Regions from separate parts of the Collimonas sp. NPDC087041 genome, predicted to be linked through region 1. Evidence: predicted binding sites of a transcription regulator. Region 1 holds the regulator's gene; each other region holds the start of a gene.
What was found. The regulator LexA, encoded in region 1, represses DNA repair genes until DNA is damaged. The targets are predictions, from matches to a motif close to ACTGTATNNNNATACAGT.
Positions count from the first base shown of each region.

Region 2: ACIPF8_RS10645 (DUF2471 family protein) is a predicted target of LexA. The motif match lies at 1,851-1,868, and genes of this name have one in related genera.
Region 3: recA (recombinase RecA) is a predicted target of LexA. The motif match lies at 5,715-5,732, and genes of this name have one in related genera.
Region 4: imuA (translesion DNA synthesis-associated protein ImuA) is a predicted target of LexA. The motif match lies at 3,483-3,500, and genes of this name have one in related genera.

Region 1 is NZ_JBIUZX010000006.1:203,753-211,366, forward strand. Features, by position in the region: gene ACIPF8_RS13285 (replicative DNA helicase) at 1-1,315, opposite strand, end outside; gene rplI (50S ribosomal protein L9) at 1,424-1,876, opposite strand; gene rpsR (30S ribosomal protein S18) at 1,903-2,187, opposite strand; gene priB (primosomal replication protein N) at 2,211-2,555, opposite strand; gene rpsF (30S ribosomal protein S6) at 2,610-2,978, opposite strand; gene lexA (transcriptional repressor LexA) at 3,314-3,973, shown strand; gene ACIPF8_RS13315 (RNA methyltransferase) at 4,106-4,882, opposite strand; gene ACIPF8_RS13320 (inositol monophosphatase family protein) at 5,055-5,858, shown strand; gene ACIPF8_RS13325 (VOC family protein) at 6,056-6,523, shown strand; gene ACIPF8_RS13330 (DEAD/DEAH box helicase) at 6,827-7,614, shown strand, end outside.
Region 2 is NZ_JBIUZX010000005.1:26,289-33,902, reverse strand. Features, by position in the region: gene ACIPF8_RS10660 (DUF2116 family Zn-ribbon domain-containing protein) at 1-4, shown strand, start outside; gene ACIPF8_RS10655 (hypothetical protein) at 453-1,298, opposite strand; gene ACIPF8_RS10650 (hypothetical protein) at 1,362-1,625, opposite strand; gene ACIPF8_RS10645 (DUF2471 family protein) at 1,891-2,199, shown strand; gene ACIPF8_RS10640 (hypothetical protein) at 2,289-2,633, shown strand; gene ACIPF8_RS10635 (SOS response-associated peptidase) at 2,663-3,337, shown strand; gene ACIPF8_RS10630 (hypothetical protein) at 3,607-4,560, opposite strand; gene ACIPF8_RS10625 (hypothetical protein) at 4,567-4,737, opposite strand; gene ACIPF8_RS10620 (LysR family transcriptional regulator) at 5,850-6,740, opposite strand; gene ACIPF8_RS10615 (hypothetical protein) at 6,841-7,053, shown strand; gene ACIPF8_RS10610 (NAD(P)H-binding protein) at 7,063-7,614, shown strand, end outside.
Region 3 is NZ_JBIUZX010000008.1:31,445-39,058, reverse strand. Features, by position in the region: gene gcvA (transcriptional regulator GcvA) at 1-766, opposite strand, end outside; gene ACIPF8_RS15510 (FAD-binding oxidoreductase) at 897-2,315, opposite strand; gene ACIPF8_RS15505 (DUF1338 domain-containing protein) at 2,317-3,366, opposite strand; gene ggt (gamma-glutamyltransferase) at 3,606-5,267, opposite strand; gene recA (recombinase RecA) at 5,793-6,911, shown strand; gene recX (recombination regulator RecX) at 7,133-7,588, shown strand; gene ACIPF8_RS15485 (GNAT family N-acetyltransferase) at 7,560-7,614, opposite strand, start outside.
Region 4 is NZ_JBIUZX010000006.1:332,641-340,254, reverse strand. Features, by position in the region: gene ACIPF8_RS13880 (error-prone DNA polymerase) at 1-1,231, opposite strand, end outside; gene ACIPF8_RS13875 (Y-family DNA polymerase) at 1,249-2,724, opposite strand; gene imuA (translesion DNA synthesis-associated protein ImuA) at 2,657-3,448, opposite strand; gene ACIPF8_RS13865 (hypothetical protein) at 3,643-3,984, shown strand; gene ACIPF8_RS13860 (amino acid ABC transporter permease) at 3,990-4,697, opposite strand; gene ACIPF8_RS13855 (amino acid ABC transporter permease) at 4,700-5,452, opposite strand; gene ACIPF8_RS13850 (ABC transporter substrate-binding protein) at 5,547-6,362, opposite strand; gene ACIPF8_RS13845 (SDR family oxidoreductase) at 6,582-7,340, shown strand; gene ACIPF8_RS13840 (flavin reductase family protein) at 7,388-7,614, opposite strand, start outside.

The DNA.
Region 1 (7,614 bases):
CAATCGGCCCGTTACGCTGCTTGCCGATGATGATTTCGGCAGTGCCTTTTTCCTGTGAATCGGGGTTGTAGACTTCGTCGCGGTAGATGAACAGGATAACGTCGGCATCCTGCTCGATAGCGCCAGACTCACGCAAGTCGGACATGACCGGGCGTTTGTTGGGACGCTGCTCCAATGAGCGGTTAAGCTGCGACAAGGCAATCACCGGACATTGCAATTCTTTCGCCAGCCCCTTCAGGTTTCGCGAAATTTCCGAAATTTCGGTCGCGCGGTTTTCACCGGCGCTATTCGCCGACATCAGCTGCAAGTAATCGATGATGATCAAACCCAGCGTGCCGCATTGGCGCGACAACCGACGCGCCCGCGCCCGCAATTCGATCGAGCTCAGCGCCGGCGTTTCATCGATGAACAACTGCGCATCGTTCATCTTCTGGATTGCATGCGTCAGGCGCGGCCAGTCTTCGTCGTTCAGGCGGCCGGTACGCAAGCGATGCTGGTCAAGCTTGCCGACCGAACCGAGCATACGCATGGCGAGCTGGGCGCCGCCCATTTCCATCGAAAAAATCGCCACCGGCAAACCGCTGTCGAGCGCAACGTTTTCACCGATATTCACCGAGAACGCGGTCTTACCCATCGATGGCCGTCCGGCCACAATCACCAGGTCGCCCTTTTGCAGGCCCGAGGTCATCTTGTCGAGATCAATGAAACCGGTCGAGACGCCGGTGATATCGCTCTGGTTGTCGCGGTTGTAGAGTTCGTCGATACGCTCCACCACCTGCGTCAGCAAGGGCTGGATTTCCTGGAAGCCCTGCGCGCCGCGCGCGCCTTCTTCGGCAATCGCAAAAATCTTGGACTCGGCCTCGTCCAGCATCTGCTTGACTTCCTTGCCCTGCGGGCTGAATGCCTGCCCCGAGATTTCATCGGCTACGGTGATCAGCTTGCGCAACACGCCGCGGTCGCGCACGATTTCAGCGTAACGGCGGATGTTGGCTGCGGACGGGGTATTTTGCGCGAGTGCGTTGAGATAGGACAGGCCGCCAACTTCCTCTGCCTTGCCGGTCCCGCTCAGCGATTCAAAGACCGTGATGACGTCGGCCGGCTTGGTGCTGTTGATCAGCTTGACCATGTGCTGGAAAATAATCCGATGGTCGTAACGATAGAAATCGTCGGCGCTCACGAAGTCGGCGATCTTGTCCCAGGCCGCATTATCCAGCAGCAATCCTCCTAAAACGGACTGCTCGGCTTCGATTGAATGGGGTGGTACGCGGAGGGAGTCAAGCTGTGGATCTGATGGTGCTTTAGAAGGTGCTTTCATGGCGCGAATTATACCTGTTTCACCCACCGCACCCAAAACAATGGACATAAAAAAAGCCGGGAAAACCCGGCTTTTTTATTACTGCAATATCTTTTTATTAACAGCGTATTAAACGTGCTCGCCGATAACTGCGATAGTGATGTCGATCACGACATCAGTATGCAATGCGACTGCAACAGCGTGTTCGCCGGTAGTCTTCAGCGGGCCGTTCGGCAGGCGAACTTGTGCTTTTTCAACAGCAAAACCTTGCTTGGTCAACGCTTCAGCGATATCGAAGTTGGTGACGGAACCAAACAAACGGCCGTCCACACCCGATTTTTGCGAAATCTGCACGGTCAGACCGTTCAGCTTCTCGCCTTGAGCCTGGGAAGCGGCCAGCTTTTCAGCTGCAGCTTTTTCCAGATCAGCGCGCTTCGCTTCGAATTCAGCGACAGCAGTTGTTGTAGCACGACGTGCCATACGTTGTGGAATCAGGAAGTTACGTGCGTAACCGTCCTTGACGCGAACAACTTCACCCAGATTGCCGAGATTAACGACTTTTTCCAACAGAATGACTTGCATGTTTTTCTCCTATTTCAAGTCGTCAATTAAGCGTTGTGCAGATCGGTGTATGGCAGCAGCGCCAGGAAACGCGCGCGCTTGATCGCGGTGTCCACTTGACGTTGATAGATTGCCTTGGTGCCGGTCAGACGTGCTGGCATGATCTTGCCGTTTTCCTGAACAAAATCCTTGAGCGTGTCGATATCTTTGTAATCAACGCTAGCAACGTGTGCAGCGGTGAAACGGCAGAATTTCTTGCGCTTGAACAGCGGGTTTTGTTGTTGACGCTTGTTTTTCAGTTTGCTTTTATCGAACTTTTTACCGAATGCCATTTTTGGCTCCTGTATCTAAATAATTAATCTGCAATTGCAGCTGTGCTTCCTGAGGAATCATCGGCTTCGACTGCAGCGAAATCAGTGATGTGAAATACCAGGCTTCTACCGTTGCGGCTCTTGCGTGCCATGAATCCAGTGAACCAGAATGTGCCTCCCAATGCCGCCGCGCTGAATCTTCCCGAAATCTCGCCGACGGCTAGCGCGGCAAGTTCAAATTCGATCAGACGCTTGATGCCTGCTTCAATCGGTTCCGAGCGGTGCTGCAAAGTCGCAGATACGATCGGGATGCCTGCCGGTGTGTAGCGTATGACTTCACGCTCGGCGATTTCGGCTACCAGTTGAAACACGTTATTGGGTTGACTCACTCCTGATGGACTCGATGGATAGGCAATGAATGCGGGTAGGCGGCCAGGTAAATATTAGGCTGCCGGCGCTTCAGTGCGATGGCTCTTGGCTGCATCTTCCTTCTGCACGGCCTTCATCATTGGCGAAGGACCAGTTTCGGCCTTCTTCAACTTGACGGTCAGATGACGCAATACTGCATCATTGAACTTGAAGCCGGTTTCGATTTCAGCCAGAGTTTCGCTGTCGCACTCGATGTTCAGGCAGACGTAATGTGCTTTTGCCAGTTTCTGGATCAGGTATGCCAGTTGGCGGCGGCCCCAGTCTTCCACGCGATGCACGGTACCGCCACGGGTTGTGACGATGCCTTTGTAGCGCTCGATCATTGCAGGCACTTGCTCGCTTTGATCTGGATGGACGATAAATACGATTTCATAATGACGCATGTAAGCTCCTTTTGGACGGATTGAAAAATCGCCCACCTCGGCGTCAAGACGAGTGTGGGAAGAGGAAAACCAGCAATAATACTAGCATTTGCAACAAAACTCAACGCTTTCAAGCCCTTACGCAAAATTCCTGTTCTACGTTATGGCTTATATGCATCAAATTGTCTTGCATTCGCACAAATACTGTACAAAAATACAGACTGTTGTTATGCACAGCATTGAACGAGTCAGGTTTTGCGCCTTTTCTGGGCTCTCAGCACAGAGAATACGCAAAGCAATTCGCCACGCTGCAATGGGCGCCTGCGTTGCGCCCCTACATTTCGTACCGCAAATATATGATCAAATTGACCGCACGCCAGCAACAAATCCTTGACCTGATCAAGAGCGCCATCGAAAACACCGGCTTCCCGCCGACGCGTGCCGAAATCGCCAACGAACTGGGTTTTCGCTCAGCCAATGCGGCGGAAGAGCATCTGCAAGCCTTGGCGCGCAAAGGCGCCATCGAAATATCACCCGGCACCTCACGCGGCATCCGCCTGACGGAAACGCACCAGTCCGGCGGCCGCAACCATGCCACGCAGCTGGCGCTGCCACATCCAGCCTTGATGCAGCTGAGCCTGCCGCTGGTCGGCCGGGTCGCCGCCGGGTCGCCGATACTGGCACAGGAGCATATCCAGGCCAGCTACAACGTCGACCCAGCCCTGTTCAGCGCCAAGCCCGACTATCTGTTGAAAGTGCGCGGCATGTCGATGCGTGATGCCGGCATACTGGACGGCGATCTGCTGGCAGTGAAAAAAACCGACAGCGCCCGCAACGGCCAGATCGTGGTTGCCCGCCTGGGCGACGACGTTACCGTCAAGCGCTATCAAAAGAACGGCTCGGTGATTCAACTATTGCCGGAAAATCCCGACTTCGAGCCGATCATCGTCACGTCAAAGCAAGAGGATTTTGCGCTGGAAGGCTTGGCGGTTGGTTTACTGCGCAGCTGGGCCTGACAACACGACCAAAACGCGACTAAATATGATGCGCGCCGATAGCAGTCGGCGCGCAACCCGCAGCATCCGCGGCCATCCGAAACGCCGGCAGCATCAGATATTAAGCCGCCACGCGACTACCCGGCACGTCGGTCAGGATCTATCCAGACGTCGCCGCTTGGTTAAAATCTGGCTGGCAATGCCGCGCAGAATATTGACTTCTTCCGTTTCCAGCTGCGCACGTGAGAACAGGCGCTTGAGACGCGGCATGAGTTTCTTCGGACTAGCTGGGTCAAGGAATTCGATTTCGATGAGCGCCTTTTCGAGATGCGCAAACATGCCGTCAATCTCGACCAAGCTGGCAGAGTTGCCCTGAAAGCCAATCTCATTACTCAATGGCAACGGCGCATCTTCCATGGCCGCAACCCGGCACTCATAGGCCAGCACCTGTACCGCCTGGGCCAGATTCAATGACGAATAATCGGGATTTGCCGGGATATTCAGCAGCACATTGCATTTTTCGACAACTTCGTTCGACAAGCCGTAGCGCTCGCTGCCGAACAGCACCGCCGCGTTCAAGCTGACATCCGCTGCCAACTGCGCCGCCAAAGCGCGCGGCGCAGCAAGGGGCGGCGAAAATTCACGCAGGCGGGCACTAAGCGCCGCCGCAAAGTTGCAGCCTTCCAACGCTTGTTCGACACTCTCGACGATACGGGCCGAAGCCAGGATGTCTTGTGCGCCGCTGGCGAAGGCAATTGCTTCCTCACGCTGCAACACATCAGGAAAACGCGGATTCACCAGGATCAACTCGGAAAAACCCATGGTTTTGATAGCGCGCGCAGCGGCGCCTACATTGCCCGGACTGCTGGTTTCGACCAGCACGAAGCGCAGCCGTTTGAAAAGAGACGTATTGGTTTTTGCCAGGTTCATTTAAAATAGCGCCATTACGCGGATTTCAGCGACTAAAAGCTGCCTAACTGGCAGCCCAGTTACTGAGATGTCCATCAAGGACGTCCGCATCGTTCATTATTATTTATCATATAGGTGGTTCTGTTCCCGGTAGGCTACAGTGCCGCCATTTTAACGGAACCAAACCCCGATCATGCATCCTATGCTCAATACGGCTATCAAAGCCGCCCGCCGTGGTGCCGCAGTTATTTCGCGCGCCTCTTTCGATCTCGACTTGCTGAAAGTAACAAAAAAACAGCATAACGACTTTGTCACCGAAGTCGACCAAGCTGCCGAAGCGGCAATCATCGACGTATTGAAGAATGCCTACCCGGATCACGCCATCCTGGCCGAGGAATCGGGCGCTTCCGCCAACCTGCACGATGACAACGAAAACGTCTGGATCATCGATCCACTCGACGGCACCACCAATTTCATCCACGGCTTCCCACAATACTGCGTATCCATCGCCCTGCAACAACGCGGCCATATCACCCAAGCCGTGGTCTACGACCCGACTCGCAACGATCTGTTCACGGCCACCAAGGGTTCCGGCGCCTACCTGAACGACAAACGAATTCGCGTCGGCAAGCGCGACAAGATCGCAGATGCATTGATCGGCACCGGCTTCCCATTCCGCGAAACTGAAGGCCCGGCGATGGACGAGTACATGAAAATGTTCCGCATCATGACACAAAGCTGTGCCGGCCTGCGTCGCCCCGGCGCAGCAGCACTGGATTTGGCCTATGTGGCAGCCGGCCGCCTGGACGGTTTCTTTGAAAAAGGCCTGAAGCCTTGGGATATCGCTGCAGGCGCATTGCTGATTGCAGAATCCGGCGGGATCATCGGCGACTTCTCCGGCGAATCGGATTACCTGTACAAGGGCGATGTCCTGGCAGGCAGCCCGAAGGTATTCGCGCAAATGGTCGGCCTGCTGTCGCCATTCGCTAAAAAATAAAACATTTGCTTCACCAGGACAAGGAGCGAAACGGCCTCCTTGTCCTGGCGCGATCCTGGCACTATCCTGGCAAACAAAACACTGCTTTTGTCATTTCAACTGCGCGGTCGGACGACTACAATGCATGCCATGCGCAACAGCGCAATCGGACAGATTGAACGACTATTCCCCTACTCCCCTACTCGCAGGAGAACAATATGGCAGTCAAACCAATTCCCGACGGCTACTCTTCCGTCACTCCCTACCTCGCCGTCGATGATGCCGCCAAGGCCATCACTTTCTATCAAAAAGCGTTCAATGCCGTGGAACTGTTCCGCATGGAAGGCCCGGATCACCGGATTGGCCACGCAGAAATCAAAATCGGCAACTCGCATGTCATGTTGGCCGATGAATGTCCTGGCATGGAAATCCGCAGCCCCAAAACACTGGGCGGAGCCGGCATCAGCATCATGATCTATGTCGACAATGTCGATGTCATCTACCCGCAGGCAATTGCTGCCGGCGGCGTAGAACTGCGGCCGCTGCGCGACCAGTTCTACGGCGACCGCTCCGGCACCCTGAAAGATCCTTTCGGCCATGTCTGGACCGTCAGCACACACATAGCGGATTACTCGCCCGAAGAACTGAGCGAACGCGCTGCCGCGGCCATGAAAAGCACGCCCTGAGCGAGACGTTGCCAAAGCGCATGCCGCCGTGATCCGCTGGCAGTTGGCGGGGCGCGGCAGCCTTTTCAAGGCGCCCGCCTCCCAATGCATCGGAATTACTTGCCTGTAGAGCGTCGTTGTTATACTCTGCGGCGACACAGCACATTCTCCAGTCAAATACTGCTGTCAAGGAAGTTGCCGGGCTTAGAGCATTAAGCCCCGACAGTCTCCTGGGAGCCAAAATGCTCCATCTCCTCTAATCCGTTTGCCTGCGACTGGCGCCTTATAAAAGGCGACAGGCCGATATTATTCTATTGAGTTGTCATGTCTTTTTCTGAACTCGGCTTGTCCGAAGCCATCGTTCGTGCCGTAACCGAACACGGCTATACCACCCCTACCCCAATCCAGACCCAGGCTATTCCAGCCGTGCTGGCAGGCGGCGATTTGCTTGCGGGCGCACAAACCGGCACCGGTAAAACTGCCGGCTTCACCTTGCCGGTATTGCATCGCCTGTCAACTTCTGCGACCAATCCGGTTGGCAGCCAGCGCCCGATCCGCGCACTGGTATTGACGCCAACGCGCGAGCTGGCAGCCCAGGTAGAAGAAAGTGTTCGCCTGTACGGCAAGTACCTGAAGCTGACCTCCGCCGTGATTTTCGGCGGCGTTGGCATCAACCCGCAAATCAAGTTGCTCAAGCACGGCGTCGATATCCTGGTGTGTACGCCAGGCCGCCTGCTGGATCACATGCAGCAAGGCACCGTCAACCTGAATCACGTTGAGATTCTGATCCTCGACGAAGCCGACCGCATGCTCGACATGGGCTTCATCCGCGACATCAAGAAAATCCTTGCAGTGCTGCCGAAGAAACGCCAGAACCTGTTGTTCTCGGCAACCTTCTCGGACGAGATCAAGCTGCTTGCCGACAATCTGTTGAACTCGCCAGCCATGATCGAAGTGGCGCGTCGCAACTCGACCGTGGAAGTGATCCAGCAAAAGATCCATCCGGTTGATCGCGACCGCAAGCATCCGCTGCTGGCACACCTGATCAAGACGCACCAATGGTCGCAAGTGCTGGTATTTACCCGCACCAAGCATGGCGCCAACAAGCTGGT
Region 2 (7,614 bases), on a different contig from region 1:
CTGACGGTATACCTGACCCGCTGCCATGTTGTTACGGCAGCGCCTGCATCGCCTCAAGCCGCTTTACGCGGCTTTTTTTACGCCCCGGCATTGTTGTCTTGCTATGAAAAAATGCTGTTGGCTACGACCTTTCAATCGCAGTCCCCCCCACGCCTGCCCGCGCCGTTAAATGCATCGCTTTTAACGCAGTTCGCAAAACCCCTAAGCCCCCAGGCGACGCGGGGCGTGCGGGGAAACCTCCTGCAACGGTTTGACGCAAAATGACGCATTTTTGGAGTGAACCCCTGCGACCAGATCAGGGGGCATCAAGTCGCCTGTAATGCGTATTCCGCCTCGAATTGGTAGGATGGCTGTTCTGCAATATCGAGTGCCGTGACGACTATGAAAAGCAAATCGCAGCTAAGAAACGAGCAGGACTATAAGACGGCAAATCCACGGGCCTCGCCTGAGTACTATTTGGTAGTGGGGGACGCCACGGACGATTGATGATCGGCAAACGCTAGCATTTGATTTCCCTGTGGAGTTTCTGGAAATAGAAAATGGGGGCGTTCGTTTAGATTAAATATGATCGTTTCCATGAAGTCTGTCTCGGCGTCATATGGCGGCGTAATTTCAAAGGCTGAAATATGGTAATCGCTTGGTTGATCGTGGACGAACCAAAATCCCAATGGTAAAAACTTTATCACATGCCCATACAGTGGGTTCGTGCGCAAATTAAAATTTGATAGGTCGGAAAGTACTGCATGCTTTAGGATGACCTGTTGTCGCGACAAATAAGGCCAGCAATACAGTCTCCAATCCTTGGGGAAAGTTGCAGTCGGATTGAGGAGGTAATCGCGGAGTGAATCGTTAGCCCCCAAAGATTCTCGCTTTTCTAATGTTTCTTGCACCGCGTGAGCGGCTAGCATGTGACCGATTAGCGCTCGAATGACCAAAGGGGTACGAATTTTTATGTGAACGAACCTCGCATATACTTGGTTGGCGGTCTGCATGATTTGCGTGAGCATATCTGTGACAAAGACTTTTAACTCAGGATCGTATAGGGTGCCGAGCAACGTGTTATTACATCCTCCACAGATAGTTCTGAATTTCACGCCGCCTTGAATCTTTGGGCCTCGAAGGGTGCCATCCGCGGACATCAGCGGTCGCAGAATTACGTCAGGGAGTACACCGCAGCCCTTTGGCGGAACGTGGTCGGCTGTAAGTTTTCCATGCGTGCCGCAAATAACGCAGAAGCCGATCCTATTGGCCCCTAGTATATTGGCCCTTGATCGCAGGTTTTTACTATGTTCACCCATCAATATACTCGCTCATAGGGGGCACGTTTAGTCAGTTGGCAGCATGTGGCGGACCTAGATTTCTCAAAGATTTTCGTATTCATCTTTCGAAACCTTCCACTGAAGATCACATCCTTGTCCAGGGCAATTTACAGTTAATCCCGAATATGTTCTGACAAACTGTCCTCTCCCCAATGTTCCGCCGTGTGTCGCTCTTGCTCGCCATTCGTGACCACATGAGCATTTGAAAGTAAGTGCGAGGATGTCTCCCTTTATTTGCTGAGCTGGGCCATTAAGTGGCGCGCTCCCGACATGAACCCATTCAGGGTTGCTGATTTTTAAATCCATTCTGATTCTCCTATTGTTGTTGTCATTGTAACTTAGGGAATTTGCCCAATTGACATGTGCTTGTCCGTTGGCGGTAGACGCAGCGGCACTTGCTGGGGGGAGTATCCCCACGCTCTATTAATTGCACTATCTTGGATTCCCAAGATACGAGGGGAATGTGGGAGCGGTTTGACGCAAAATGACGCACTTTGCGCAGAATTTAGCAAAATCCAAAAATGCGTTTATACTGTACATACATACAGTATTTTGCAACTTGGAGAATATTATGCGCCTCACCGACATGAACGAATTTGACGCAGTAATTGCACGTGCGCAACCAATTATCAACACGATAGTAGTGCGCCATCGCTCTGCAGGAGTGCCACTCACCTGGCGGCTTATGCACTCGATAGAAACGGAAGTCCTGGACGAGTTGAACCGATCCAATGATCTGCAGCCGGCCTATGTCAACCTGATTAAGCATTCTGGCGTGTTCAATTACCCGCTGAATGATGATCCCGTGGATTTTGGCGGATCAAGTGCGATTGCCTGCGCGTTTTCGATGATCTATGACGCGTTCCACAGGGTCCATTAATTCACTCAACGTATTGTCGGGCCTGCGCAGTTCGCTGTCGTCGGGCCAACTTTTCCTTATTCCTATAAATCAAATATTTGAGGTCGAAAATGTTTGTCCGCGTGGAATGTCTTTGGGACGAGGGGCGTAGGCTTGAGCGCGAAGTGCTGGCCATGCGCAAGATGAATTGTGTGTGCGGTGAACTTCGCCTTGAAAGTTCTAAAAAGAATGTAGGCTTGGCCTACCGACCGACTTTTGTGGCGCGGTTGCTGAATGGGGGATTTGATTCGCTGTCACCACTTCAGGATGCTGCGATCACATGGGTTTATCGGGATCACATGCTGATCACTGGCCTTGAGGCAGACGAGGTATTGCATCGGACGTTTGCACAGAGTTGGCGGGTAGAGATATTGGAATTGACGGCGCAACAAAAAGCACCAGTGTTGGTAGACTAGATTGGATCTGTACTACCGAGGTCCGAATTATGTGCACAAACTACAATGCAACACCTCGCGACCGGCTGCCGTCGATTGCCAAGACCATGGTACCCAAAGACTTGGACTGGCCGCACGAAATTTACAACGACTACAATGCGCCGATAATTCGCCGCGGCGTCGACGGCAACGAAGTGATCCTGGCCAGTTACGCCATGGTGCCGAAGCGGCATATTCCTCCTGGCGTCAAAAAATTCTCCACCATGAATGCACGCGCCGAAACAATCGGCGAGAAGCGCAGTTACGCCAAGCCTTGGCGGGAATGTCAGTTGTGTTTGATCCCGATGGAATCGTTTTACGAGCCGTGCTACGAGACTGGCGCAGCCGTTCGCTGGAGCATTGGAATGGCTAACCAAGCATCGTTTGCAGTCGCCGGCCTGTGGCGTACATGGCATGAGCCAGACGGATCGACGACGCATTCGTTCACGCAGATTACGGTAAACGCCGACGACCATCCGCTGATGAATCGATTCCACAAACCTGGCGAAGAAAAACGGTCACTTGTGATTGTTCCACCGTCCGAGTACGACGACTGGCTAGAATGCCGAGATCCAGAGCGTGCCAGATCATATCTACAACTCTGTTCAGCTGAAATAATGATTGCGCATCCAGAGCCGAAGCCAAAGAAGCAGAAAATGCCCGAATCTAACGGCTCTCTGTTCTGACTGCAACAACAGAAGCGACGCTATAAGCTGGAGCGCGTAGTGGTCACCCCCACCACGCCTGCCCACTAAATTAGTCGGTTTTGATTCAAATTTCCAAAAATGGTGCGCATGCGGAGAAACACCCCTGAAGGCCTAATTGTGGTGCTAGCGCTGAGATGCAATCTCAGGCTTTTATTGACCTGCGGCTGGGAGGATATGAGCTGGGGGCCATTTTAGTAACAGGGGGGGCGATTCGTGAGCGCGAAATCCTCGAATGGCCATAGGAGGCGCTACAAGTTAGCTGGATTTATCACGTATCTCTCGGAATGAACGCGGCCATGAACTGCATTGGTGCGAGTGATATTAATTCCGTGCTTCCGTAAGGTTGCAGAGTACTTTGTAATATCTACCGAAAAAGCACATACGATCGACAGCGTACTTATGCTCTGCTTCCAACAGAATTTGATATCAGACTCCGTTTTCTCAGGATTAGTTGTTTGTATGCCCGCTGGTGCCCCTGGACGCATGGGAAACGTTTTATTAAGGATCAGCTTACCCTCACCGCCCTCGGCAGAAAGTTGTTCGTTCGCATTCATCACTTTTACATCAGTACCAAAAGTGTTCAGAAAGCGCTCCAATACCTCGGACGCTGTTTGAGCGCCGGATAAGTCTACATCTGAGTGAAAAATCAGCCACGCGCCATCGATTTTGAGTGATGTTTTTTCTCTAAGCGCCATCAATAACAGCACATATGGGTCGCTACCACGGAAGGTTTTAGAAATAAGCGTTACCACGGTTCCAAAATCATTAATCCCGTCGATAAAATTCAAATGTTCTACATGATCTGGGTTTTTAATGGCTGCATTAATATCGGTGCGCTTTACACCCATACTTTCGCTCAACTTAATGAAATTATCTGAGTATTTTATTTGGTATAAGCCGATAGGAAGGTCGCCTTTGTGTGCGACACGATCTCTAATTTCACCTATTTTTTTTGAGGCAATGATGTTTTGACGAATCTGGTCCGATAGAAATCGAAGTATCTTTTGTCGAATTTCTGGTGAGTCTCCGGGGCCAATTCGAAGTTCGCGGCCAATTTCTTCTCTTAATTTCTTGTATAAATCATCGGGAAATTCGCTCTTCGGCGAAGCTTCCAACGCCGGATTTGGCAGTAGCGCGTGCACATAGCTGGCCAAAATGCCATCGCGAGCTACAGGATCGAAATTTTTGAGAGTTGCAAGCATGATTTTTTACATCTCAATGATGTCAAATTCGTTCCGGCCAAGATTTTCAATTATGTATTCCTTACCGATAGATGCACGGCTCGCAGGCGCGACCAATCTAAGTTTGGCTTCCACCAACGCCCTCGGAATCACATAAACCAAAGGTCGCCATAGAGGAAATTCGGCGTGCGCTGCCATGTAAACTATTTCCTCAGCCTCGTCTGACGTTATTTGTCCATTATCCCGCCATTTAATCGCTAACGCTTGCAAGGAGGCTTTTTGCTCACCAATTTTTGCACTGTGCCGATCCGACTTCGTTACATCACCGACCAACTGCTTATAGATGGCGCACGGATCAGAACTTGGTGCCGTTAAAGCACTACCTGAGTAGTGCCCGTGCTTGGAGCTGTCAAACGTCTCACTGCACCATATGTAATGCACGTCACCAAGAAAACGTTCGCAAATATGGAACTTAAGGAATACGTTCGTTGAGTATAGTACTGGGCTTGGTGTTGGCACAGGAACGGGCTAAAAATTAGAGGAATGTGTTGCCAGAATATAACATGGGCTTCAAAGAAGAAACTATTTTATGCAATGATTTTTTAGCAATGCAAACGGCTTGAGTACATCTTAAGCAATTTAGCGTGAAAACTACTACACAATCCCAATCCTCATCATTGTGACATAGCACGAGATAAGTTTCGCGATAAAGCCAATGCTCGTGCACTGGCATTCGAACTCTGTAGCATTGCAGAGCAGAACAAATGGTTTGTCGCTGGTCCATTTGAAATAAGTTCGCTACCATCGCAGCAAGCTAAGGTTGTAGGTAATTGGAAAAAAATGTAGGTAAATTCTTTGTGCAAGCTACTGCGTTTTTCCGGAAGATTGAAAAAAAGTGATACGAGATTGGCGCCCAAGAGGAGGGGTGTCCACAATTGGTTAGTGCCGACAGTCACCTTAAATATTTTTAATGGTATTTTTCATGGTATTTAAAGAGTAGGCGATTGTGAAAGCCAATTAAATACTAGGTCTAAGTGTTTAATTAATAATTGAGTGGGAGTGAGGCTATTATTTAACCTATTGATTTTATTGGGTTTAGTGAGTGCCATTGATGATGTTGACTGTATTATCAATGGCATTTTTCGTGGCATAGGGAAGATGCTGAATCGAAGATATAGCAGATACCATGTGACCGTATCGGCAAACGACATGGTATCGACAACCGGGTGCATTGCAGCGCTTGTGCTGATGCCATCGATGTCCGTTTTCGGCACAAAGCTGACAGATTGCACTATTCTCACTGACGGATATCATCTCGATTTAGGAATTCGCAAGGCATCAATAACAAGCGAAAGCGCTAGCGATGAACGACGACTTGCGTAGTAAAGGTGATATCCGGGGAAAGTTATTCCCCAGTCGTCCAGAACTGTAACCAGCCGACCTGCTGCAAGATGTTCCTGAACCATGTCCTCAGGAAGCCATGCCAGTCCGTGTCCAGCGACAGCGGCATCTGCCATGAGGTCGCTGCGGTTGAACAAAAGACGTCCCTCGACATGGACGTTAGTAATTTTTCCACCATTTTTGAATTCCCACGCCAGTAAGCCACCGTAGGTCGGTAATCGCAAGCCGATACAGTCGTGGTCACTCAGTTCCTGGAGTGATTGCGGCGGCGGATTTCGTTTCAAATAAGCCGGACTCCCTACCACAACCATGCGCATGTCCGGTGCAATTCGCAACGCAATCATGTTCTTTGCAACGTCGCCACCAAGACGAATACCAATGTCAAAACGCTCCGCCACAATATCGACAAAACGGTTGTCGCTGCTGATCTCGATCTTAATTTCCGGAAAATTTGGTAGCCACGGCAATAGTCTTGGCCAAACAATAGATCGGACCGCGTGTTCAGTCGCTGTGATCCGAACATTGCCGACTGGTCTGCCTCGCATGTTGCCCAGGACGGCCAGTTCAGCTTCGATCTCGGCCAATCGGGGTTCGACAGTGAGAAATAGTCGCTCTCCCGCGTCCGTAGGTGAAACGCTGCGTGTCGTCCGGTTAAGCAGTTTTAGATCAAGCCTGCGCTCTAGGGCACGGACAGTTTGACTCAGAGCAGACTGGGTAACTCCCATCTGAGCGGCCGCCCGGGTAAAACTCTTTGCACGCACGACGGCAGCAAACGCCGCGAGGTCATCAAATTCAGCCATTAATTAGTTCTCCTAATAACTGCATGTCGTTTTAACAGTCTAGTCACTGAATGTCAACAGGCCTAAGCTTCGTGACATCAACAAATAACAGGAAAACGTCATGAAAACTCGTCAATTAGGTCGCAACGATCTTATTGTTTCTGAACTTGGTCTTGGTTGTATGGACCTCAGTTTTGGACTTGGGCCTGCTTCGGGTAAGTCTGAAGGTATCGCCTTGATTCGCGGCGCTTTTGAGTGCGGTGTGACCTCTGTCGACATGGCAGAAGTGTACGGACCGTTCTCGGAAGGCCTTAACTCACTTGCTGATCGATAGGACAGAGAAATGACCCGTGTTCTTATCCTCGGCGCAAACGGTCAAGTCGCTCGCCACACAACGGCACGCTTTCTTGCAAACTCGAATGCAAAACTTACTCTTTATCTGCGTCGTGCGAGCCGACTAAAGAACCCAGATCCAAAACGCGTGACGGTGGTCGAGGGTGATGTTCTTGATATGTCAGCTTTGATCAGCGCAATGCGCGATCAGGACGTGGTGTTTGCCAGTCTTGCCGGGGATTTGAACAATCAGGCACAAAGCATCGTGGCCGCGATGGACAAAGCCGGTTTGAAGCGGCTGATCTTCGTCAGCTCAATGGGTATCTATGGCGAAGTACCAGGAGAAAAATATCGCAGCATACTGGATCCATACCGTGACGCCGCTGCCGTCATCGAGCTATCAAATCTAGACTACACGGTTCTGCGTCCCGGCTGGTTTACGCAAAACCCGAAAATCGATTACCAAATCACGCAAAAGGGCGAGCCATTCCTCGGACACGACATATCGTTAAATAGTCTGTCAGATTTGATCGTCAAGCTGTCGCTGGATTCAAAGCTGTAT
Region 3 (7,614 bases), on a different contig from region 1:
ACGGCACATGCAACTGGCCGAGAGCGATCTCGGTTTCGACCAGGAATTTCGGCATCAGCGCCACACCGAGGCCGGCAGCGGCAGCCTGGATCACCATCGACAGCTGTTCGAAGCGCGGGCCGGAGAGGGCGTCGGGACAGGCCACGCCGACCTGGCTGAACCAGTCCTGCCAGGCTTGCGGGCGGGTTGTGTGTTGCAATAACGTCATCTCGGTCAGATCTTCGATGCGCTTGATCTGCCGCCCCAGTTCCTGGCTGCAGACCGGCAGCACTTCCTCACCCATCAGCCGCACCATGACCGCGCCAGGCCAGTTCGGCTCGCCGAAATGGATCGCGGCATCGACCGGCCGGCTGTTGAAATCGAACGGCAGCACCTCAGTGCTGAGATTGAGGATTACATCGGGATAAGCGGCATTGAATTTGGCCAGGCGCGGAATCAGCCATTTGACGCCGAAGGTCGGCAAGGTTGCCAGGTTGAGCACGCCGCCGGAATTCTTGTGCGCCATGACCTGGAAGGTGGCCATTTCGATCTGCTTGAGGATGGTGGCGACCTGGCTGGCGTATTCGACCCCCGCCTCGGTCAGGATCAGGCGGCGGTTGATGCGCTCGAACAGCTTTACCCCGAGATAGTCCTCCAGGATCGCCGCCTGCCGGCTGACCGCGCCTTGCGTCATGTGCAACTCGTTGGCGGCCTTGGTAAACGACAGGTGACGGGCCGCCGTGTCGAAGGCGATCAGACACGAGGTGGAAGGGATGAATCTGCGCATTTTTCGTGGTGCCGAGTAGGTATGTGCTGCCGTGCTTGCTATCGAGCAGGCACTATACCAAACGCGCGGCTTTTCAGCTTCACCTTTAGTTTGCATAAATACCAATCAGAATCGACATCCGACAGCCGCGTTATTGCTTGGCGCCATAGCTGGTCACCCCCAGCAGCCGCTCAGGGTCGAACACGTTTTGCATTCTGGTCGCCAGGGCCAGCTGTTCGGGTGTCGTATAACGCTCGTAGAATTGCTGGTTGAACGGACCGACGCCATGCTCGGCGCTGAAGCTGCCTTTATATTTCAGCACCGCAAGGTCGTAGATTTCCTGGCGCAGGGCGTTGACGCGCAGCGGTGGAAAATCGGCGATGAGCTGTTCGGGAATCGCCAGGTTGAAGTGCAGGCCGCCATCGCCCCAGTGGCCGAAATCGAAGAGCTTGATGCCGGCGTAGCTGTGTTCCAGCAGCGCCACGGCTTCCTGGCGGAACTGGCCGAGCCGGGAACGCGGCACGGAAATATCGAAAGCCACTACTTTGCCTTCCTGGCGCACGCTGTCGCTGATGGCATGGCGAATGCGCCACAGCACCTCGGGTTTGTCGATCACGGCATCCAGGATGAGATCGCCGAAACAGCTTTCCAGCCATGCGCCGAAGAGCTTTTCCAGGTCGAAATCGGCGCTGCGCGGCCGCGCCGAGCTGAGTTCGATCAGGAAGGCGTAAGGTGGTAGCGGCTCGAATGGCGCGGCGATGCCGGGCACGTGCCGCAATACGGATTGCAAGGCATTTTGCGAGATGCCTTCGAAGGCGCTGAGAAAATCGGCGAAATTGCGTTCGGCGTCGCGCAGCAGCTGCGCCGCTGCTTCCATTGAGGCAGGCGCCACCAGCGCGGTGGCGCTTTGCTGCGGCCGCGGATGGACTTGCAACACCACCTGGGTGATGACGCCGTAAGCGCCGCCGGTGCCGATGAAGCATTGTTTCCAGTCGGGGCCGGTATTGTTTTTTCTGAGGCGATTCGTGAGATCCAGCCGTTCGCCGGGTGGATCGATCAGCAGCGCTTCCAGCCCCAGGGTGTTGTGGCGGACATCACCATAGCGGATCAGCCTTGCACCGCCGGTATTGGCTGCCAACATGCCGCCCAGCGAGGGATCGGCGCCGAGGTCGATGGGGAAATACAGGTCGTGCTTTTCCAGCGCCTGATTCAGCTCAGACAAGCGAGTGCCGGCATACGCCTGTACCACGCGGTCGACCGGGTCGATATCGATCACGCCCTTGATGCGCTCCATGCTGAGCACCACGTCCAGCCCGGAACGATCCGGCGATGCGGCGCCAACCAGGCCGGTATTCGCTCCTTGCGGCACGATCCGGATCTTGTCGCGCGCGCACAGGCGCATCAGTTCCGCTGCTTCATCGACATTGGCCGGACGGGCGATGCACAGGCTCTTGCCGTCGCCGTAGCGCGCGCCTTTTTCATACGGTTGTCGTTGCTCCGGCTGCAGCAGGCAACCTTGCGGGCCGAGCAGGTCGGCGATGCGTTGCTGCAGCGTGATGATATCGGTCATGTCAGGCATTCGCCGGGTTGGATGGCTGCTCTGCCGAAGCGGTCATCTTGAAAATTCCCTGCGCGTTGCCGCTGTCGAAGGTCAGGTCCAGCTTGTAGGTTTGGCTGGTTTCATCCAGATAGCGGTCGCGCGAAATGAATTCGTAGAACGATCCCGGTACCTGCATGTCGACCAGTTGACCGTTATCGTCAAGCATCGGCCGCGATACCGTGTTGGCGCGGAACGCGGTTTGCCGTACGCGGCCGTTGCGTGAGACTTCGATCTTGTCCTTGATGCTGCGTCCCAGCGCACGCTGCGCATCGGCCACCTGCTCGACATGGGCGACGCGATCGGTGGCGTGGTTGAACGCATTGCCTTCAGTCGAAATCCAGGCCATTTCGGCCGACTCCGCCAGCAAGATCCGGTATTCGGCGACGCTGGGCAATGCATGCTGGCGATCGAAGCAGCGCACCAGTACCGGCAGCAGCGCCAGCGCATCGGTGAGCGGCAGGGCTTTGTCGGCAGCGAGTTGCTGCAGCAGACGCGCCGAGTGTGAGTCGATCGGATCTTGCGAGGTCGACAAGACCTTGTTGACGGTCGCCTGGAATGTGTGGGAAAACTGATGCGGATGCAGTTCGCTCAGGAAGAACTGCGCGATTTCTTCAGGATCGTCCTCATGCGCGTAGGCGCGGCCGGTCATGCTGATCCGTTGCAGCGGGTAGACGCCGTTGACGTGGTAGCCAAGCGGCCGCAGGATGCGTGTGAACGCTGCTTCGCCGGCCGGCAGCGTGCCGGTGCTGATGCCAAGCACGGTGCGCAAGGCGCCGTGGTCGAAGCGGATCTTGTTGCCGGCGCGGACCGAATCCTGCACGTAGTCATTGCCTTGCGGGACGGCTTTCAGCAGTTTCTCGAACAGCAACATGTTCAGCGCCTGCGCGATCTCGATGCGGGAAACCTTGTCGGAACGCGGCCGCAATGTGCTCTCAGGGATTTGCAGCAGGTCGGATAATTGGCTGGCATGCTCGGCGCCCAGCAGGGACGCCAGCATGAATTGCAGGTTGGTGGTGGACATGCGCGCTCTTTATCGAGGAAGGATAAGCGCAGTGTAAATTTGATTTCGCCCCGGATAAAACGATAAATACTATTAGAACCATGCGTTTTACTCATGAACAGAGCAATTGGCTTTGGGCGGGACGAAAAAAAACAGCCGCCGAAGCAGCTGTCCTTATGGTGGGCAGAAAAACTTGCCCACCCTACAATGAACGAAGTAGGCGCTGGGCGCATTGTACCCACGCGTAACCGACTAACGCATCAATACCCGATCGCAGCGCCTGCAGGACGACGTGTATCGTTGGCGCCGTAATAGAAGCCAGGACGCACGATGCCCGATACGCCGGAATCATTGCCGGAGCTGGCGGATGTCACACCCGCAGCGCCCGGCAAGCCGATCATGATCAGCTCAGCCGCGCCCCAAGGGGTTTGTTCCTTCATCTTGTAGCCCATGCCTTCGAGGATCTTCAGGGTATCTGGCGACAGGCCGCGGGTTTCGTAGTAGACCTCGTCGGGCAGCCATTGGTGATGGATGCGCGGCGCATCGACCGCTTCCTGCGGCGCCATGCCGTAATCGATCACGTTCAACGCAGTTTCCAGCGTGATGGTGATGATGCGCGAACCGCCCGGCGAACCCAGCACCATGTAAGTCTTGCCATCCTTGGTCACCAGGGTCGGCGCCATCGACGACAGCGGACGCTTGCCAGGAGCGATCGAATTGGTCGCGCCTTGCACCAGGCCGAACAGGTTCTGTACGCCGGCCTTGACGGTGAAGTCATCCATTTCATCGTTCAGGAAGAAGCCGGTGCCCGGCGCAATCACCACGGCGCCGAAGCGGCCGTTGATGGTGTAGGTGGTGGAAACCGCGTTGCCATCCTTGTCGACGATCGAGTAGTGGGTGGTTTCCGGTTTCTCATGCGGCGCCATGCCAGGCTGCACCTCGACTGATGGCGTGGCCTTGTCGGCGCTGATCTTTTCGCGGATCGAGGCAGCGTATTCCTTGCTCAGCAAGCGATCCAGCGGATTCTTGACGAATGCCGGGTCGCCCAGGAAGGTGTTGCGATCCATGTACGAGTGACGCATCGCTTCGGTCATGTAGTGCACTGCCGACGCCGAGTGGAAGCCCAACGCCTTCATGTCGTAGCCCTCAAGGATGTTGAGGATCTGGCACATGGTGGCGCCGCCGGAGCTTGGCGGCGGTGCGGAAACGAATACATAGCCGCGGTAGTTGCACGACAGCGGTGCGCTTTCGCTGATCTTGTAACCGGCAAAGTCGGCTGCGGTAATGATGCCGCCGCCAGCCTTGGAGGCGCGTTCCACGGCTGCCGGGATGGCGCCTTTATAGAAAGCGTCAGGGCCGTTGCGCGAGATGGCTTCCAGCGTCTTGGCCAGATCCTTTTGCACCAGGCGATCGCCAGGTTGCAATGGCGTACCGTCGCGACGCAGGAACAGGCGCGCGGCTTCCGGGTCTTTCTTGAACTGGGCGATGGTGGTGTCGAGGATGTCGGTGTCGCCGCGGTTCAGGATGTAACCGTCGCGCGCCAGCTTGATCGCCGGCTGCATCACCTGGGCGCGCGTCAATTTGCCGTATTTGCGTTGCGCGGTGTCGAGTCCGAGTACGGTGCCCGGCACGCCGGCCGCCAGGTAGCCGAACAGGCTGGCGTTGGTGATCGCCTTGCCGTTGGCGTCCAGGTACATATTGGCGCTGGCTGCAGCAGGCGCGGTTTCACGGAAATTGATGAAGGTATCGCGGCCGTCGGCCAGGTGGATGGTCATGAAGCCGCCACCGCCGATATTGCCGCAGCACGGATTGACCACCGCCTGCGCATAACCGACCGCAACCGCGGCATCAATCGCATTGCCGCCCATCTTCAGGATGTCGACGCCGACTTGCGAGGCCAGATGCTGCGAAGTCACCACCATGCCATTCTTCGCCTCGACTGCCGGCGCCGAAGCCGCCAGGGCGTTGCCCAGCAAGCCCAACAACAGCGCCGATGCGGCTAACGGTTTCAGCCAATAAGTAATACGCATACCTTCTCCCTTTTATTAGTGGGCAACCCGCTTGCCCGTACTTTCGAATTTGGTGCATGACCCCACTGCGAGCCAGCAGACGGTCGTTCGCTGCCGCAGAGGATGTGCGCGACAATTATTGCACTCTCTTGCCGGCCCGGCATGCTTTTTACAAATCCGGATAACGATATGCGTATTAAGCATGAACTGCGCCAATGCAATTTGGCGGCATGGCGTTAAGTGCCGCCCTAAAGCGTGATTTCTTGATCGGATTTTCAAGCGAGCGCATGCCAGTCCATGATTTCTGCACATACAATACGTCCATATTTGTAGAAAAATGCGACAGTGCTTGCATAAATCACTGTTTTTTTATACAGTGCTACCTGAAGCTAAAGCACAGGTTCCAGATTCCTCACCATTTTTGCCGAAAGAATAGCTATGGACGATAAAAAATCCGCACCCAATCCGGATAAAAGCAAGGCCCTTGCCGCGGCCTTGGCGCAAATCGAGAAACAATTCGGCAAAGGTTCGGTCATGCGCATGGAAGACGGCGCCGTGGTCGAAGAAGTGCAAGTGGTCTCGACCGGCTCGCTCGGCCTGGATATCGCCCTGGGCGTCGGCGGCTTGCCGCGTGGCCGGGTAGTCGAAATCTACGGTCCTGAATCGTCCGGTAAAACCACGCTGACGCTGCAGACCATCGCCGAAATGCAAAAGCTCGGCGGCACCTGCGCGTTTATCGATGCGGAACACGCACTGGACGTCGGTTACGCACAGAAATTGGGCATCAACCTGTCCGAACTGCTGATCTCGCAACCGGATACCGGCGAACAAGCGCTGGAAATCACCGATGCGCTGGTGCGCTCGGGCGGCGTTGACCTGATCGTGGTCGACTCGGTTGCAGCCTTGACGCCACGCGCCGAAATCGAAGGCGACATGGGTGATTCCCTGCCAGGCCTGCAAGCGCGTCTGATGTCGCAAGCGCTGCGCAAGCTGACCGGCAGCATCAACCGCACCAACACGCTGGTGATCTTCATCAACCAGATCCGCATGAAGATCGGCGTCATGTTCGGCAATCCGGAAACCACCACCGGTGGTAACGCCCTGAAGTTCTACGCTTCGGTGCGCCTGGATATCCGCCGTACCGGCTCGATCAAATCCGGCGACGAAGTCATCGGCAACGAAACCAAGGTCAAGGTCGTCAAGAACAAGATCGCGCCGCCATTCAAGGAAGCGCATTTCGACATCCTGTATGGCGAAGGCACATCGCGCGAAGGTGAAATCCTCGATCTCGGTTCCGATGCCAAGATCGTTGAAAAGTCGGGCGCCTGGTACAGCTACAACGGCGAACGCATCGGCCAGGGCAAGGACAACGCCCGTACCTACTTGAAAGAACGGCCAGAACTGGCGCGTGAAATCGAGAACAAGGTGCGCGCTTCCCTGGGCGTGCCAGAACTCGGCGCGATCAAGTCGGACGGCGGCGACAAGGCTGAAAAAGCCGCAGCCAAGGCCAACAAGGCCGCAGCTGCTGCAGCAGCAAAGTCGGAAGAGCCGGTTTAATATCCTGACTGGCCTCGCTTCTCGCTTAAGCAGTTAAGTAAGAAACAGGCTGGTCAATCAAGAACGCCTTTCATAAAATTCCGCACAACGGGTTTTTGAAGGGCGTTGTTGTTTGCGGCGCACGATAGAACACAGCAGGCGCTATGTAATAAACGCGACCTGTTAAGTAACAAGTAACAATCAATCAGCACCATTTAATAAGCATTACCGGGAAAGCGGAGATGGCCAAACTGCAAATCAGCCTGAAGGGCAGGGCGCTGCGCTATCTGTCGGCGCGTGAACACAGCCGCCTGGAACTGGCGCGAAAATTGTCGCGTTACGCGCAGGAAGGCGACGACATCGAAGCCCTGCTCGACACGCTGGAAGCCGCAAAACTCCTGTCCCAATCGCGCTTTTCAGAATCCCTGATCCACCGCCGCGCCCATCGCTACGGCAACAGCCGCATCCTCTCCGAACTGCAAAGCCATGGTATCGACGCCGAGTCATTGGTAGATATCAAAGCCGACCTGGCCAGCGGCGAAGTCGCCCGCGCGCGCGAAGTCTGGCGCAAGAAATTCAACCAGCCACCGGCCGATGCCGCCGAGCGCGCCAAGCAAATGCGTTTCCTGCTGCAACGCGGGTTTTCGCACCGGGCGATACAGGCAGCAATTAGAGGTGTTCGCGATGCAGTCGATTAGCGAATTGGTGCGGCTTAGTGATTGTG
Region 4 (7,614 bases), 130 kb from region 1:
GGCGCTGGTGCTCGAAATCGACATCGATATCGGGCGGTTCGTTGCGTTCGCGGCTGATGAAGCGGCCGAACAGCAGAGTGCCGCGGCTCGGGTCGACTTCGGTAATGCCAAGGCAATAACAGACCGCCGAATTGGCCGCGGAGCCACGCCCCTGGCATAGTATTTTCTGGCTGCGGGCGAACTGGACGATATCGTAGACCGTCAGGAAATACGATTCGTAGGACAGCTCCTGGATGATACCGAGTTCTTCTTCCAGCTGCTTTTGCACTGCCGCCGGAATGTGATCACGGAAACGTTCGCGCGCGCCGATATAGGTTTGCTGGCGCAGATAACTGGTGGCGGTATGGCCGGCCGGTACTACCTCATCGGGATATTCGTAGTGCAGCTGTTCCAGAGAAAACTTACACAGCCCCGCAATCCTGATGGTTTCAGCCAGCGCTGCGGGCGGGTACAAATTGCCCAGCCGCAGTCTGGCGCGCAAATGCTGCTCGGCATTCGGCGCCAGCGCGTAGCCGCAGGCAGAGACCGGTGTGCCCAGGCGGATTGCGGTCAGCGTATCCTGCAATGGCTTGCGCGAACGCCGATGCATGCAGACCGCGCCCGTGGCCACTACCGGCATCGACATCTCCTGCGCCACTTCGGCGGTGATTGCACGCTGCCGTTCATCGCCGGCCTGTTGCAGCATGGTTAGGCCGATCCAGCCGCGTTCGGCAAAGGTGTCGCGTAGCCACTCGGCCTGGTGTGCCAGTGTGTTGGCATCGATGCCATGCTCCGGCAACAGGATCGCCAGACAGTCGGGCAGCTGGCACAGATGCGCGTGTTCGGCATCGGGCGCAGCCAGGTCTTGCGGCCGCAGCAGATAGCTGCCCTTGTCAGCACGGCTGCGCGCCAGTGTGATCAGTTCCGACAGGTTGCCGTAGCCTTCCAGATTCTGCGCCAACACGACAATGGAAAATGCCGGGCTGCCATCGCTCTCATGCAACTGGAACTGGCTGCCGATCAGCAGCGGCAAATTTTGTTTTTGGGCTTCGACATGGGCGCGCACCACGCCGGCCAGCGAACATTCGTCGGTAATCGCCAGGGCGCTATAGCCCAACTGGGCCGCGCGTTCCACCAACTCTTCCGGGTGGGAGGCGCCATGCAGGAAAGTGAAGTTGGATATGCATTGCAGCTCGGCATAGGCCGGCAGCACGGCAGGTGCAACTGATGCTTGCGGAGAGGAGAGATCCATCTTGTGTGATCCTCGAATCAGGCAAACAAGCCATGCAGGAACCATTGGACGTCATCGCCGCTGCGTTCCCGATAGATCCAGTAGCAGGCGGCTTCCGCACCTTCGGCGACGAAATAGTCGCGCACCGCGGCGGCGCCGTCCCACCAGCCGCACTCGATCCGTTCCGGCCCCGACAACAGGCGCAGCGGCGAACTATAGAATGGCCGGTTTTCGCGCTGTATCAGGGGCAGCGGCGTTTGCAGCAGCCAGAACGGCCGTTGCAGTGCGCCGCTTTCGGCTGGCGGCTGGCGCCGCTTGTTGTCGGTGGCCGGGCGCCAGGCATTGGCCAGTTCCGGTCGATGATCGGCTACTGCCGCCGGGCTCAGCACATTCTCGCCACCGAGCCTGGCGCTGAGCAGTTCCAGCAGGCGCGGGTAGGCGCCGGGCGTACCGCCCGGCTCGGGAAACAAGGCCGCGCTGGGCGGCAGCATCGGCGTCACCTCGCTGGCTTGCAGGCGCAAGGCGATCACTGGAGCGTCGAGCTGCAACCGGCCCAGCCGTTCCTTCAGCAGACGCAGCAAATGTTCTTCGTGCCAGGCCGGTTCAGCCAGCGCGATCACCAATGGTGTGGGAGCAATCGCCTGGCGGCCGCGCTCGTGCTCCAGCGACAGTTCGAAGCGCGTCACTGCCAGTTGTTGCGCCACCAGCCAACCGATCATCTGCAGGATCAGGCGGCGCGCCGCAAACAGCACCGCTTGCGCATGTTCGATCCGGTCCGGCAATTCCAGCCAGACGGAAAAGGCGGGCGGCGCCTGCACCCATTCGAATACTTCCGAGGCGTCGCCGTAGGCGCGATCCAGGGTTTCCAGCACTTGCTTGTCGCTGCGCCGCTGCAGGCCGGCGCGCGGCAGTTTGCGCAAGTCGGCCAGGGTTTGGCAGCCGATGCCGGCCAGCCATTCCTGGTAAGCGCGGGCTGCCGGCAGGGTCATGAAAGGCAATGCGTCCAGTCGGCGTCGCAGGCTTGCCAGGCGCAAGCTGCGGCGTTGCCTAGCGAGTTGCCGCTGAGGCTGGTTGTAGGCCAGCAGCCAGGCGCCCTGTGCGGTGGGCGCCATGCTCAGTTGCGGCGTGAAACCAAGCGCCTGGATGCTGTCGCGGATGCGCCGACACAGCGCCAGGCGGCCGCCGAACGCGCTCAAGCTGGCGCTGATGTCGAGCAGCAGCGTATTTTCTTCGGCATGCGCAACTTCCGGCGTGTACTGCAACAGGGTCAGCGCGATCTCGTCGCGCGCGCTTTGTTCGCGCGGCAGATCGCGTTCGCACAACTGTGCCTGCGGCGCCAGCGCAACAACGCCGCCGCGGCGCATGCCCGAGCGAATGCCGCTGGCCGCTGCGCTGGGCGTCATCAGCAGCACCTGATCGTGCTGCAGCACCACCAGCATGCAGGGCTCAGACCAGCGCGGGCGCAATGTTTCCAACGCCAGCAACGGCAGGTGTATGCCGATCCACAGAGGCATGATCGAGTACGGAAAAAAAGGTTGAAGAGGAAGGGACGGGCACCGAGTTGGGCATTTCAGTCGCCGTCGTGGGTGCAGTCAGTTGCAGGTACAAGGGCTGCTCGTGCTGCGGCCCCTTGCGCTTGATCAGCTGAATGTCGATGCCGTTGGGCGCCGGCCGCAGACTCAGGCGCAACGGCGCCGGCGAGGATTCATGCGCAGCGGCCAGCGGCCGAATCATCCATAGCACGGTATCGCTGGCCTGCGCCGCCAGGTGCAGCCGTCGCAATGCATCGCCGCGAATATGCGATTGCCACAGCAGCAGCGCGCCGCAACTTCCATTGCGCAGTACTTGTTCCGCCGACCACAGCGCATCGGCGCTGCGTTCGGCCTTAATCCAAAGCAGTTGCTCGGTGCTCAACCCTGCAGCGCTCCAGGCGGCAATCTGCGGCAAGTGCGGCGGTTGCAGCAGCACAATGCGGCGCTGTCGCGCGATTTGCACCAGCGCCGGCTGCAACAGGCGGATCTCGCCGTAGCCGGGATGCTGCAACAGCAGCTCGATCAGGGCCGAGTGCGGCCAGCCGCCATTGGGTAGTTCGCGATCCAGCGCCGCATGGCCGGAAGCGCAAACGGCGCCCTGGTAAGAACCCATCTGATCGGCGCGCCACAACGCGTGCGGCAGGGCCGAGACGACCGACTGGACGGCAGCGGAGTGGCTGAGTGACGCGCTGGCAAGCATGGACATGGTGTGTTGAAAGAGTCCTTGGGAGAGATATTATACTGTATATATGTACAGTATAAATTCAATCCGCATTTGGTCAATCTCACCGCACCAGATTTGTTTCTTTTTGTTTCCCTGTGTAAATATTTGTTGACGCCCTACCATATTGCACGGCGATAATGATGCCGTCTTACTTTTTAAATCAATGAAGGATCACGATGAAGAAAATAGTCCGTCCGCTTGTCGCAATCTGTTTGTTGGGTTTTGCATCTGTCGCGCTGGCGCAGGCGCCGTCAATGGCCGACATTCGCGCAACCATGGTCCAAGGTAATGTGCAAAGCTGCATGCAGGTGACGCCGGCGACCGAACCGAGTGTGCCGAAAGACCAGCAGCATTTGCAGGCTTTCTGCAAATGCACTTCAGAGGGTTACGTCAACGGAATTTCCGACGCCGAACTGGGCGCCATGCTCAGCGGTACCGGGAGCGCGAAGGGGGCAAAAACGGCGACGCAGCGTCTGCACGAGTCGGTTGCCCAGTGCAAGAAAAAATTCGGTTACTGATCTGCTCAGTGCGCCCGACGCAACTGCCGATCCTGTCCGCTGCTGAAGTGGGCGCCAATACGATCCGCGCACCAGCCTAATCCTGTGCACAGCGCAAAGTAAATCAAACCGATGAACATGAATATCTCGGCCGGATAAATCATGACCCGGCTGTTGACCTGCGCCGCCACGAACGACAGTTCGCCGACGCCGACGATATAGGCTAGTGAACTGTCCTTGATCAGCGTGACCCATTGATTGACGAATGACGGCAGCATCATCTGCAATGCTTGCGGCAGCACGATGTGGCGCAGCACGGCGAAGCGGGTCATGCCAAGCGACATGCCGGCGGCCCATTGGCCGGCGGGAATGCCGCTGATTCCGGCATGCACCGAATGCGCCAGGTAGGCGCCGCCGATCAGGGACAACGCACACATCACTGAGAACACGCCGGGAACATTGATGTGGAACACGATCGGCAGCAGGAAATAAGTCCAGAAAATCAGCATCAGTACCGGAATCGCCCGGAAAAATCCGATGCTCGCGGTCAGTAGCAGGTTCGGCAGTCCGCGCGTGAGCGACAAGCCGATCCCTAGCACCAACCCCAACACGGCCGAGGCCAGCGCCGATCCCAGACTCAGCAGCACAGTCAAGGCGGCGCCACCCAACTCGCCGTCGGGATAGGCTCCCCACAGCAGATACGGCAGATTGTCGGTCAATACGCTCAATTGCATGCTCATCGATGTTCTCCATCGGCGAGACGTTGCCGGCGTCGCAGCAATTGGCCGCCGCTTTCGATCAGGGCGATGCTGCCGATATAAAACAGCGTCGCTATGCCGAATGCCTGGAAAGTCTTGAAAGTTTGCGCTTCCACCTGGCGCGAGGTATAGGACAGTTCAGCCAGGCCGATGGCCATCGTCAACGAGGTGTTCTTGATGATGTTCATGTACTGGCCGAGCAACGGCGGCAGTGCGATCCGCACTGCTTGCGGCAGGATCACGTAGCGCAATACCTGCCAGCGCGTCAGGCCCAGTGCGGCGCCGGCCAGCCGCTGGGCTTCCGCCACGCCGCGCATGCCGGAGCGGATTTCCTCGCTGACATAGGTGGCCGAATAAAGGCTCAGGCCAACGATGGCGCACAGCAGCTCGAACGATGGCCATGTGAGTGCCAGGTGACTGCCAAACGTCACGCTGTGAACGCTATTGAGCCATGCCACGGTATTCTCAGGCAGCAGGCTGGAGACGCCGAAATACCAGAAGAACAATTGCACCAGCAACGGCGTATTGCGGAATACCGCGACGAATATTGCCGCCGGGTGCGACAACCAGCGCTGCTGGCTGGAATGGGCTGCGGCGACCACGATACCCAACAATGTCGATAGCACAGCGACCACCGCCGACAGCAGCAGTGTCATGTACAGGCCGTCGAGCAGCCAGCCGATGTATTTGGGGGCCAGCATCTGACCCAGTATTGCGTGAAACTCAGTCATCAAAAACATCACCAGCGAATTTTCCAACATTAAATAAAAAAGCACTGGCAAACCGTGAGGCTTGCCAGTGCAAGACAGAGTCGAGGTAATCGATCTAGTTCTGGCTCAGCTTGGTGTCGCCGATCTTGAACAGGCGTGGCAGCGGCGATTTGCTATTGGGGCCGAACCATTTGTCGTAGATCCGCAGCGCGGTGCCGTCTTTTTCGAATTCGCGCAAGGTGTCGTTGAGCGTATTCACCAATCGTGTTTCCCCCTTGGGGACGCCGACGCCTTCATATTCTTCCGAAATGGCAAAGGCCGGGATTTCATATTTTTCCTTGTCCGGGATATTCGCCAGCAGCGCGATCAGCTTCGAACCATCCTGGGTGATCGCCTGGACATTGCCGTTGCGCAGTGCCGCCAGCGCGAACGGGGTGTCGTCATACAGCACAACCTTGGCCGCTGGATATTTCTCGCGCAAGGTGGTTTCCATCGTGGTGCCCTTGTCGGTGCCGATGCGCAGATCAGGTATTTGCGCCGCGTTCTTCAGCACGCCTTTTTTCGCCAGGAACTGCTGGCCGGAAGCGAAGTAAGGAATGCTGAAATCGATCACCTGGGCGCGTTCGGCGTTGATAGTGAAGTTGGCGAACACCAGGTCGACTTTGCCGGATGTCAGTAAAGGAATGCGGTTGGCCGGATTGGTCGGCACCAGTTCAACCTTGACGCCCAGTTTCTTGGCGACTTCATTGGCGTAGTCGACATCCAGGCCGATGATCTTGTTGGTTTTCTGGTCGACGAAGCCGAACGGCGGATTGCCGTCAAAAGTGGCGACGCGCAGCACGCCTGCTTTCTTGATGTCATCGAGCTTGTCGGCATGGGCGAGGCCGGACAGTAGCGTCAGGCAAGCGAAAAATATGGCATGTGATTTCATTATTGTGTTGGTCCCTGGTTGGCGTTTCGGTCATTTGGTGGATCGGAATTGCGATCACCATGCCGGCCAGATTAACAAAACAATATCCCGGAGTGAACGATCAAAGTTGCATTTGAATATTACAAGTTTGCAAGCGCCGCTTAGGCGTTGAGGCTTCGAATTGAAACATCGTTAGAATAAGCAGATAAAGCAGAGGAATACCAAACCAAGGAGCAGAGCATGACAGCAGTGAAGAAAGTAGCATTGGTTACCGGCGCCGGTTCAGGCATTGGCAAGCATATCGCCCTGGCGCTGCTGCGCCATGATTACAGCGTGGTGCTGGCCGGTCGTCGCGCCGCAGCGCTGGAAGAGACGATTGACGCGGCCGGTGCATATGGGGCGCAGGCGCTGGCGGTGCCAACGGATGTCAGCGATCAAGCTTCGGTCAAGGCATTGTTTGAAGCAATCAAGGCGCGTTTCGGCCGGCTCGATCTGCTGTTCAATAATGCCGGCATCTTTACCAAATCGGCGTCGCTGGAAGAGGTCGATTTTGCGCAATGGCAGGCCTCGGTTGCTGTCAACCTGACCGGCGCTTTCCTGTGCACGCAGGAGGCATTCAAGATCATGAAAGTGCAAACGCCGGGCGGTGGTCGCATCATCAATAACGGTTCGATTGCGGCCCATGCGCCGCGTCCCAATTCGGTCGCTTATACCGCCACCAAACATGCGATCACCGGCCTGACCAAGTCGACTTCGCTGGATGGCCGCAAGTACAACATCGCCTGCGGTCAGATCGACATCGGTAATGCCGCGACCGACATGACCGAGCGCATGCAGCAGGGAATCCTGCAAGCCAACGGCCAGATTGCGGTGGAGCCAACCATGTCAGTCGAGCATGTCGCCAAGGCGGTGCTGTACATGGCCGATTTGCCGCTGGATGCGAACGTTCAGTTCATGACGGTGATGGCCACCAACATGCCGTTTGTCGGACGGGGCTGACAAGTGTTTGATGATCGGACGAGGCCCGATATTGAATCGAATCCTCGTTACGGCTTTAACTCAACATTGAACGCCTCACCGGTGGCAAAGAATGCGCCACCGGCCAGGTAGTGCAGCGAGCGCTGGTCGTCGGCAGGGAAGTGCCAGCGGCCGTTCGAGAATGCTGCGGCATCGGCCCGGGCGGCGACGACTTCAGCGATGAAGAGGTCGTAGCGTTGCTGGTTGTGTGGCTCTGGAATCACCTTGCACTCGAGCCACGCCAGGCAACCGCTCA